Regions from separate parts of the Streptomyces lancefieldiae genome, predicted to be linked through region 1. Evidence: riboswitches for the same ligand, from Rfam matches in the RefSeq annotation. Region 1 holds a riboswitch; the other holds the start of a gene.
The links. A riboswitch is a leader RNA that binds a small molecule or an ion and turns the genes downstream of it on or off. The one in region 1 is predicted to bind glycine.

Region 1 (3,956 bases):
TGGCCGGGGAGAAGCTGCGCACCGACATCAAGACCGTCACCGGCCTGACCGGGTCGGTGGGGCTGGCCGCCTCGAAGATGCTCGCCAAGATCGCCTCGGAGGCGGCCAAGCCCGACGGGCTGGTCCTGATCCGACCGGGGACGGAGCGGGCCATGCTGGAGCCGATGTCCGTCCGGACGCTGCCCGGTGTGGGACCGGCGACGGGCGATCATTTGCGCCGGGCCGGGATCGCCACGGTCGGCGAGCTCGCCGAGGCGGGCGAGGACGAGCTCGTTCGGCTTCTGGGCAAGGCGCACGGGCACGCCCTGTACGCCATGGCCCTGGCCCGTGACGAGCGGCCCGTGGTGGCGGAGCGGGAGACCAAGTCGGTGTCGGTCGAGGACACGTACGACGTGGACATCCACGACCGGGTGCGGGTCGGCTCGGAGGTGCGGAGGCTGGCCGACCGGTGCGTGCGGCGGCTGCGCGGATCGGGGCTGTCCGGGCGGACCATCGTGCTCAAGGTGCGGCGGTACGACTTCTCCACGCTGACGCGCTCCGAGACGCTGCGTGGGCCCACGGACGACCTGGCGGTGGTACGGGAGGCCGCGGCCCGGCTGCTGGACTCGGTGGACACCACGGGCGGCGTGCGGCTGCTCGGGGTCGGCGTCAGCGGGCTCGCCGACTACACGCAGGAGGACCTGTTCGCGCAGGCGGCCGGGGACCGGGCCGGCGAAGTCGCCGAGGAGCCCGACGCCGAGTCCGCCGAGGAGCACCGCCAGGTGCCCGCCGAACGCCGGTGGCCGTCGGGTCACGACGTGCGGCACGCGGAGTACGGGCACGGGTGGGTGCAGGGCAGTGGGCTGGGGCGGGTCACCGTGCGGTTCGAGACGCCGTACTCGGAGAGGGGCCGGGTACGGACCTTTCCGGTGGATGACCCGGACCTGTCGCCGGCGGACCCGCTGCCGCTGGTCCGGCCGGTGCCGCGAAGACCCGAGGACGCCGAGCCCACGGCCGGGGATCCCACGACCGGGGAGGCGGGATCGGCTCCCGGCACCGAGGCGGGCGGCCCGGCGGGCCCGGCGCACCTGGCGACCGGCTGAGGGGCCGTCCGGCGGGATCAGGTCGCGGGACCGTGCGTCAGCTCTCCTCGTTGCCCTTGCCCGCCAGCTTCCCGAAGTCGTGGTCGGGGACCGGGGGAGGGGCGGCCACGTCGAGACCGTAGTGGTCGTAGAGCTGGAGTTCCTGTTCCGGCGAGAGGTGGCGGCCGACGCCGAAGTCGGGGGCCTCCTTGATCAGGGCTCGGTCGAAGGGCACGCGCAGGGTGCCGTCGACCAGCTCGCTGGGCTCCAGCGGTACGAAGGCGTCCCTGCTGAAGAGGCCGGTACGTATGGCCGCCCACTCGGGGACGCCGGTGGCGTCGTCGAGGTAGACCTCGTCGACGGTGCCGATCCGGGTGCCGTTGCGGTCGAACGCCTTGCGGCCGATCAGATTGCGCGGGTCGATGTCAGTACGCACGGGCCCTCCACTTGGTCGCACTGGGGTCGCACACCAGCCGCTGACTCATCCGTAAGTACTACAAAAGAGCAGATATGGCCGGTCGGCCACTCGAACGTCGTGCGGCGACCTCGCTGGTAGGCTGGCAGCGGCTGCTGACCCCGTGCGGGAGAGTCCTCCAGACACCATCGGAGGCGCCGAAGGAGCAAATCCTCCCCGGAATCTCTCAGGCCCACGTACCGCACGGACGAGGTCACTCTGGAAAGCAGGGCGGGTGTCGACGGCTTCCGCTCTCACCGACGGTGAAAGCCGGCAGCTCTCGGGCGGCCCGGTGAAGCTCTCAGGTCGAGATGACAGAGGGGGAGGCCGTCCGGGTACCCGCGCCGTGGTGCCCCTCGCAGGTCGTGTCAGACCAGGAGGCCTCCGCAATGACCGCCCATCGCACGCCGCTCTCCGAGCTCGAACAGGCAACCCCCTTCGAGCAGCGCCACATCGGCCCCGACCCCGAGGCCCGGGCCAAGATGCTCGCGCAGGTCGGCTACGGTTCACTCGACGAACTGACGGCCGCCGCGGTGCCCGACGTGATCAAGAACGCCGACTCGCTGGACCTGCCGGGCGCGCGGTCCGAGGCCGAGGTGCTGGCCGAGCTGCGCTCGCTGGCCGACCGCAACCAGGTCCTCGACTCCATGATCGGCCTCGGCTACTACGGCACCTTCACCCCGCCGGTCATCCTGCGCAACGTCATGGAGAACCCGGCCTGGTACACCGCGTACACGCCGTACCAGCCGGAGATCTCCCAGGGGCGTCTCGAGGCGCTGCTGAACTTCCAGACCATGGTGGCCGACCTCACCGGCCTGCCCACCTCCGGCGCCTCGCTGCTCGACGAGGGCACCGCCGCCGCCGAGGCGATGGCCCTGTCCCGGCGCATGGGCAAGAACAAGAAGGGCCTCTTCCTGGTCGACGCGGACGCCCTGCCGCAGACCATCGCCGTGATCCGGACCCGCGCCGAGCCGACCGGCGTCGAGGTCGTCGTCGCCGACCTGAGCGACGGCATCCCTGCCGAGGTCGCCGAGCGGGAGATCAACGGCATCCTGATCCAGTACCCGGGCGCCTCCGGTGCCGTACGCGACATCAAGCCGGTCATCGACCGGGCGCACGAACTCGGCGCGCTCGTCACCGTCGCCGCCGACCTGCTCGCCCTCACGCTGCTCACCTCGCCCGGCGAGCTGGGCGCGGACATCGCCGTCGGCACCACCCAGCGCTTCGGCGTGCCGATGGGCTTCGGCGGCCCGCACGCCGGCTACATGGCCGTGCACGAGAAGTTCGCGCGCAGCCTGCCCGGCCGCCTGGTGGGCGTCTCCGTGGACGCCGACGGCAACAAGGCCTACCGCCTCGCGCTACAGACCCGTGAGCAGCACATCCGCCGGGAGAAGGCCACCAGCAACATCTGCACCGCGCAGGTGCTGCTCGCCGTCATGGCCGGCATGTACGCCGTGTACCACGGGCCCGAGGGACTGCGGGCCATCGCGCGGCGCACGCACCGGTACGCGTCGGTCACCGCCGCGGGTCTCGCCGCCGGCGGCGTGGAGATCGTGCACGGTTCCTACTTCGACACCGTCACCGCTAGGGTGCCGGGCCGGGCCGCCGAGGTCGTGGGCGCCGCCCGCGAGAACGGCATCAACCTGCGGCTCGTGGACGCCGACCACGTGTCGTTCGCCTGCGACGAGACCACCACGCGCGCCCAGGTGGGCGGGGTGTGGAACGCCTTCGGAGTCGAGGGCGACATCGAGGCGCTGGACGCGGTCACCGAGGAGACGCTGCCCGAGGCGCTGCTGCGCACGGACGGCTTCCTGACCCACCCCGTCTTCCACCGGCACCGGTCCGAGACCGCGATGCTGCGCTACCTGCGCCGCCTCGCCGACCGCGACTACGCGCTGGACCGCGGCATGATCCCGCTGGGCTCCTGCACCATGAAGCTCAACGCGACCACCGAGATGGAGCCGGTCACCTGGTCCGAGTTCGGGCAGCTGCACCCCTTCGCGCCCGCCGAGCAGGCGCAGGGCTACCTCACCCTCATCCGCGAGCTGGAGGAGCGGCTGGCCGAGGTCACCGGGTACGACAAGGTCTCGCTCCAGCCGAACGCCGGGTCGCAGGGCGAGTTCGCCGGCCTGCTCGCGGTACGCGGCTACCACCGGGCCAACGGCGACGAGCAGCGCACGGTCTGCCTCATCCCCTCCTCGGCGCACGGCACCAACGCCGCGAGCGCGGTCATGGCCGGCATGAAGGTCGTCGTCGTCAAGACCGCCGAGGACGGCGAAATCGACGTCGAGGACCTGCGGGCCAAGATCGAGCAGCACCGCGACGAGCTGGCCGTGCTGATGATCACCTACCCCTCCACGCACGGCGTCTTCGAGGAGCACGTCGCCGACATCTGCGCCCGGGTGCACGAGGCCGGCGGCCAGGTCTACGTGGACGGCGCC
Region 2 (3,956 bases), on a different contig from region 1:
TGGCCGCGTGCTCCGTGATGCCGACCGTCGAGACGCCGTCCTCGGCGTCCGACAGCCACTCGTGCTCCTTGCTGTAGCGCAGCTGCTGGGGGTTGCTCATGGCCTGGATTCTCCTGTACGCGCGAGAGTGCTGGTGAACGGGGGGAGAGGAACGGGGGACTGCTGAAACCGCTGGTGACGGCGAGGAGGCGCGCGGAACGGCAGGCGCTCCGCGACGCCCGGTGCCTACTTCTGGCGCTTGTAGAACGGCAGGGCCACGACCTCGTACGGCTCGTGGGTGCCCCGGATGTCCACGCCGACCCCCGGCGTGCCCACGGCCGCGTGCGCCGCGTCGACGTACGCCATGGCGATCGGCTTGCCCAGCGTCGGGGACGGCGCGCCGGAGGTGACCTCGCCGACCACCTCGCCGCCGGCGACGACCGCGTACCCGGCGCGCGGGACCCGGCGGCCCTCGGCGACCAGGCCGACCAGGACACGGGGCGGGTTCGCCTCGGCCCGGGAAGCGGCCTCCTGGAGGGCGGCCCGCCCCACGAAGTCGCCCTCCTTCTCGAACTTCACCACCCGGCCGAGCCCGGCGTCGAAGGGCGTCAGCCCGGTCGTCAGCTCGTGCCCGTACAGCGGCATGCCGGCCTCCAGGCGGAGCGTGTCCCGGCAGGACAGACCGCACGGGACCAGCCCGACGCCCTCGCCCGCCCGGGTCAGCGCCTGCCACAGCTCCACGGCGTGCTCGGGCCTCACGAACAGCTCGAAGCCGTCCTCGCCGGTGTAACCGGTGCGCGCGACGAGCGCCGGGACGCCGGCCACGGTGCCGGGCAGGCCCGCGTAGTACTTCAGGCCGTCCAGGTCGGCGTCGGTGAGGCTCCTGAGGATCCCGGGGGACTCGGGGCCCTGCACGGCGAGCAGCGCGTAGGCGTCGCGGTCGTCGCGGACCTCGGCGTCGAAGCCTGCGGCGCGCTCGGTCAGCGCGTCGAGCACGACCTGGGCGTTGGAGGCGTTGGCGACGACCATGTACTCGGCCTCGCCCAGCCGGTAGACGATCAGGTCGTCCAGGATGCCGCCGTCCTCGCGGCAGATCATGGTGTAGCGGGCCCGGCCCGGCTTCACGCTCCCGATGTTGCCGACCAGCGCGTGGTCGAGCAGGGCCGCGGCCTGCGGGCCGGTGACCGTGATCTCACCCATGTGCGAGAGGTCGAAGAGACCGGCCCGGGTGCGCACGGCCACGTGCTCGTCGCGTTCGGAGCCGTAGCGCAGGGGCATGTCCCAGCCGGCGAAGTCGGTCATCGTCGCGCCCAGCGCGCGGTGCGTGGCATCCAGCGCGGTACGGCGGAGTTCTGTACTGCTCATCGGTCGGTCGTCTCCCAGGGAACAGGACGGGCGAGGGCGGTCCTCCCCATCTGTCATCGGAACCTGAGAGGTTCGCCACGACCACCGGAGTACGGCGGTCGGGACTTGCACCTTGGGTGGGGCAGCCGTCGAGCGGCGGCCCGCTTTTCAGATGTGCCTCGCCCGCGCGGTAACGGGGCCTGAGAGATTCAAGGGAGGGACTTGCTCCTTCGGCGCCCCGACGACAGCCGGGGACTCTCCCGCGCGGATTCAAACGGCCGGTATGCAGTTGGCGCCGCCACAGTAGCACCGCCGTTGTGACCGGCCTGTGGCAGTAAGCGCACCAAAACACGAGACCCGCGTATTACCTTCTCTTTACACTCGACGGGGATGGGAACTCGTGAACCGCCCCAGGGGAGGACGATCACGGTGAACAGGACCACGGCGTACGCCACCACCTCGGGTCTCGCGCTGCCCAAGCAGCCCGTCGTCCCGGCACCGGAAGCATGCGCCGCACCGACCGCACCCGTCGTTCGCGACCTGCGGGACCGGGACGGCCGCAGCCCGCACGCCCTGCTCTTCGGCCCCCGCGACGTGGTGGTGATCACCGGCCTGCCCGGCAGCGGCAAGTCCACGCTGATGAAGCGGACCGTGCGCGGCCCGCGCATCGACTCCCAGGACACCCGGGACCGCTGGGACCGCCGCATGCCGCGCTTCCTGCCGTACGCGCTCTACCGCCCCCTCGTCCGCCTCGCCCACTACGCCGGACTGCGCCGCGCCCTGCGCTCCGGCGAGGGCGTCGTCGTGCACGACTGCGGCACCCAGGCCTGGGTGCGCGCCTGGCTGGCCCGCGAGGCCCGCCGCCGCGACGGCACCCTGCACCTGCTGCTGCTCGACGTCGACCCCGGCGAGGCCCTGGCCGGCCAGCGCGAGCGCGGCCGGGGCGTCTCCCGGTACGCGTTCCTGCGGCACCGCTCGGCCAACACCCGACTGCTGCGCTCCGTCGCCGAGGGCACGCTGCCCGGTGGCTGCGTCTCGGCGATCCTCCTGGACCGGGCGGCGGCGGACACGCTGCGCCGGATCGCCTTCACGGGGTGACGGTGCGTAGGGCCGCGGGGCCGAACGGGTTAGCCTGTCCAGCCACAGCAGTGGCACCAGGCAGGCGGTAGGCAGATGGACTTCCCGGCACAGGCGCACCCCCACCCGCACGGCGGATGGCCCGGCAACGAGCTGGAGGAGGTGCTGTCCGCCTCCCTGGGCGTGCCGGGCGCCGGCGGCCGGATCGTCGAGGTGCTCGGCCGCAGCTTCCTGTGGATACCGCTGCCGAACGGCGGCGGCCCGCACAGCGGCCCCCTCGACCTGCCCTCGCTGGAGATCGACGGCCAGGCCTACGTGCCGGTCTTCAGCTCCGAGGAACAGCTCCGCCAGGTCACCGGCCCCCACATGGCGTACACCGTCGCCCCCGCCGCGGAGTTCGCCCGCGGCCTGCCCCCGCAGATCGGCATCGCCGTGAACCCCGACGGCGTGGTCGGCATCCCGCTGCCGCCGCCGGCCGTGGCCGAGCTGTGCCGGACCGGCCGCACCCCGCTGGACGGGCCCGCCTCCGGCGGCCGGGTCCGCCTCTTCGAGCCGGACTGGCAGGACGACCCGGTGGACTTCCTGGCCGCGGCCTCCGCCGAGTTCGCCGCCGTCGGCGTGGTCCGCACCGCCCGTCGCTGCCTCGCCGCCGTCGAGACCGCCGACCCGGCCCTGTTCGTCGGCGTCGAACTCACCCACTGGGAGGGCGACGCCCGCGCCCTGCCCCTGGACGCCCTGGGCCGGGCCCTCGCCAAGGCCCCCCTGGAATGCCAGGTCAACCTGGTCCTCCTGGAGGCGGCCCAGGACCCGGTCTGCGACTGGATGCGGGCGAACGTCCGCCCGTTCTACGACCGGGACTTGTAAGCACCGGGTGGGGAAACGTCCCCGAGGGGCGCGGGGCTGTGACATGTGCGGCTCCGCCGCGCGGGGGCGCGGGACGACAGCACCCCGCGCTCATGGGCGCCCCCTGTCCGCGGAGCCTTAAGCTGGTTTCATATCCGGGGAACTTCTCGAAGGGGCGATACGCGTGAGCGCCAGCGGCACCACGACCGGGCAGGTCGAGCACATGCTGCGCCAGGTGACGCCCGGGCGCTACGACGCCTACGAGGCCCTCCTCCGCGCGCTCGCCACCCCCACCTCCGGCCAGGTCTGGATGCTGCTGTGGCACGGCCAGGCCGGCTCCCCGGACGCCCAGTACGGGAACATGGAGGTCGACGGCTACGGCTACGCGCCCTGCGTCACCTCCGCCCAGGAGCTGTCCGCCAGCGGCTGGAACCGGTCGTACGAAGTGGTCGACGGCCTGGAAGTGGCCCGCGCCCTCTACCCGGACCACTACGGCCTCTGGCTCAACCCGCACGCCCCCGGCGGCGGCGTCGGCATCCCCTGGCTGGATCTGCGCCGCATCGCCTCCGGCCTGGACCGCCAGCCCGCCGGGCCCCTGCGCCTGTCCGAACCGGCCATCGAGATCCCCCAGTTCTACGCCCTGCTCGCGCAGAACGCCCACCGCACCCCGGCGGTCCGCGCGCTGCGCCGGGCCTGGGTGCAGCCGGCGCTGG

Region 2: it holds a riboswitch for glycine, as region 1 does, so the genes downstream of both, gcvT (glycine cleavage system aminomethyltransferase GcvT) here and gcvP (aminomethyl-transferring glycine dehydrogenase) in region 1, are expected to answer to the same signal.

What each region holds. Positions count from the first base shown of each region.
Region 1 is NZ_JAVRFH010000078.1:6,829-10,784, reverse strand. Features, by position in the region: gene RM812_RS37660 (DNA polymerase IV) at 1-1,082, shown strand, start outside; gene RM812_RS37655 (PRC-barrel domain-containing protein) at 1,120-1,497, opposite strand; glycine riboswitch at 1,633-1,728, shown strand; gene gcvP (aminomethyl-transferring glycine dehydrogenase) at 1,905-3,956, shown strand, end outside.
Region 2 is NZ_JAVRFH010000003.1:34,496-38,451, forward strand. Features, by position in the region: gene gcvH (glycine cleavage system protein GcvH) at 1-100, opposite strand, end outside; gene gcvT (glycine cleavage system aminomethyltransferase GcvT) at 226-1,344, opposite strand; glycine riboswitch at 1,385-1,501, opposite strand; glycine riboswitch at 1,502-1,596, opposite strand; gene RM812_RS03895 (AAA family ATPase) at 1,753-2,421, shown strand; gene RM812_RS03900 (enhanced serine sensitivity protein SseB) at 2,497-3,264, shown strand; gene RM812_RS03905 (enhanced serine sensitivity protein SseB C-terminal domain-containing protein) at 3,428-3,956, shown strand, end outside.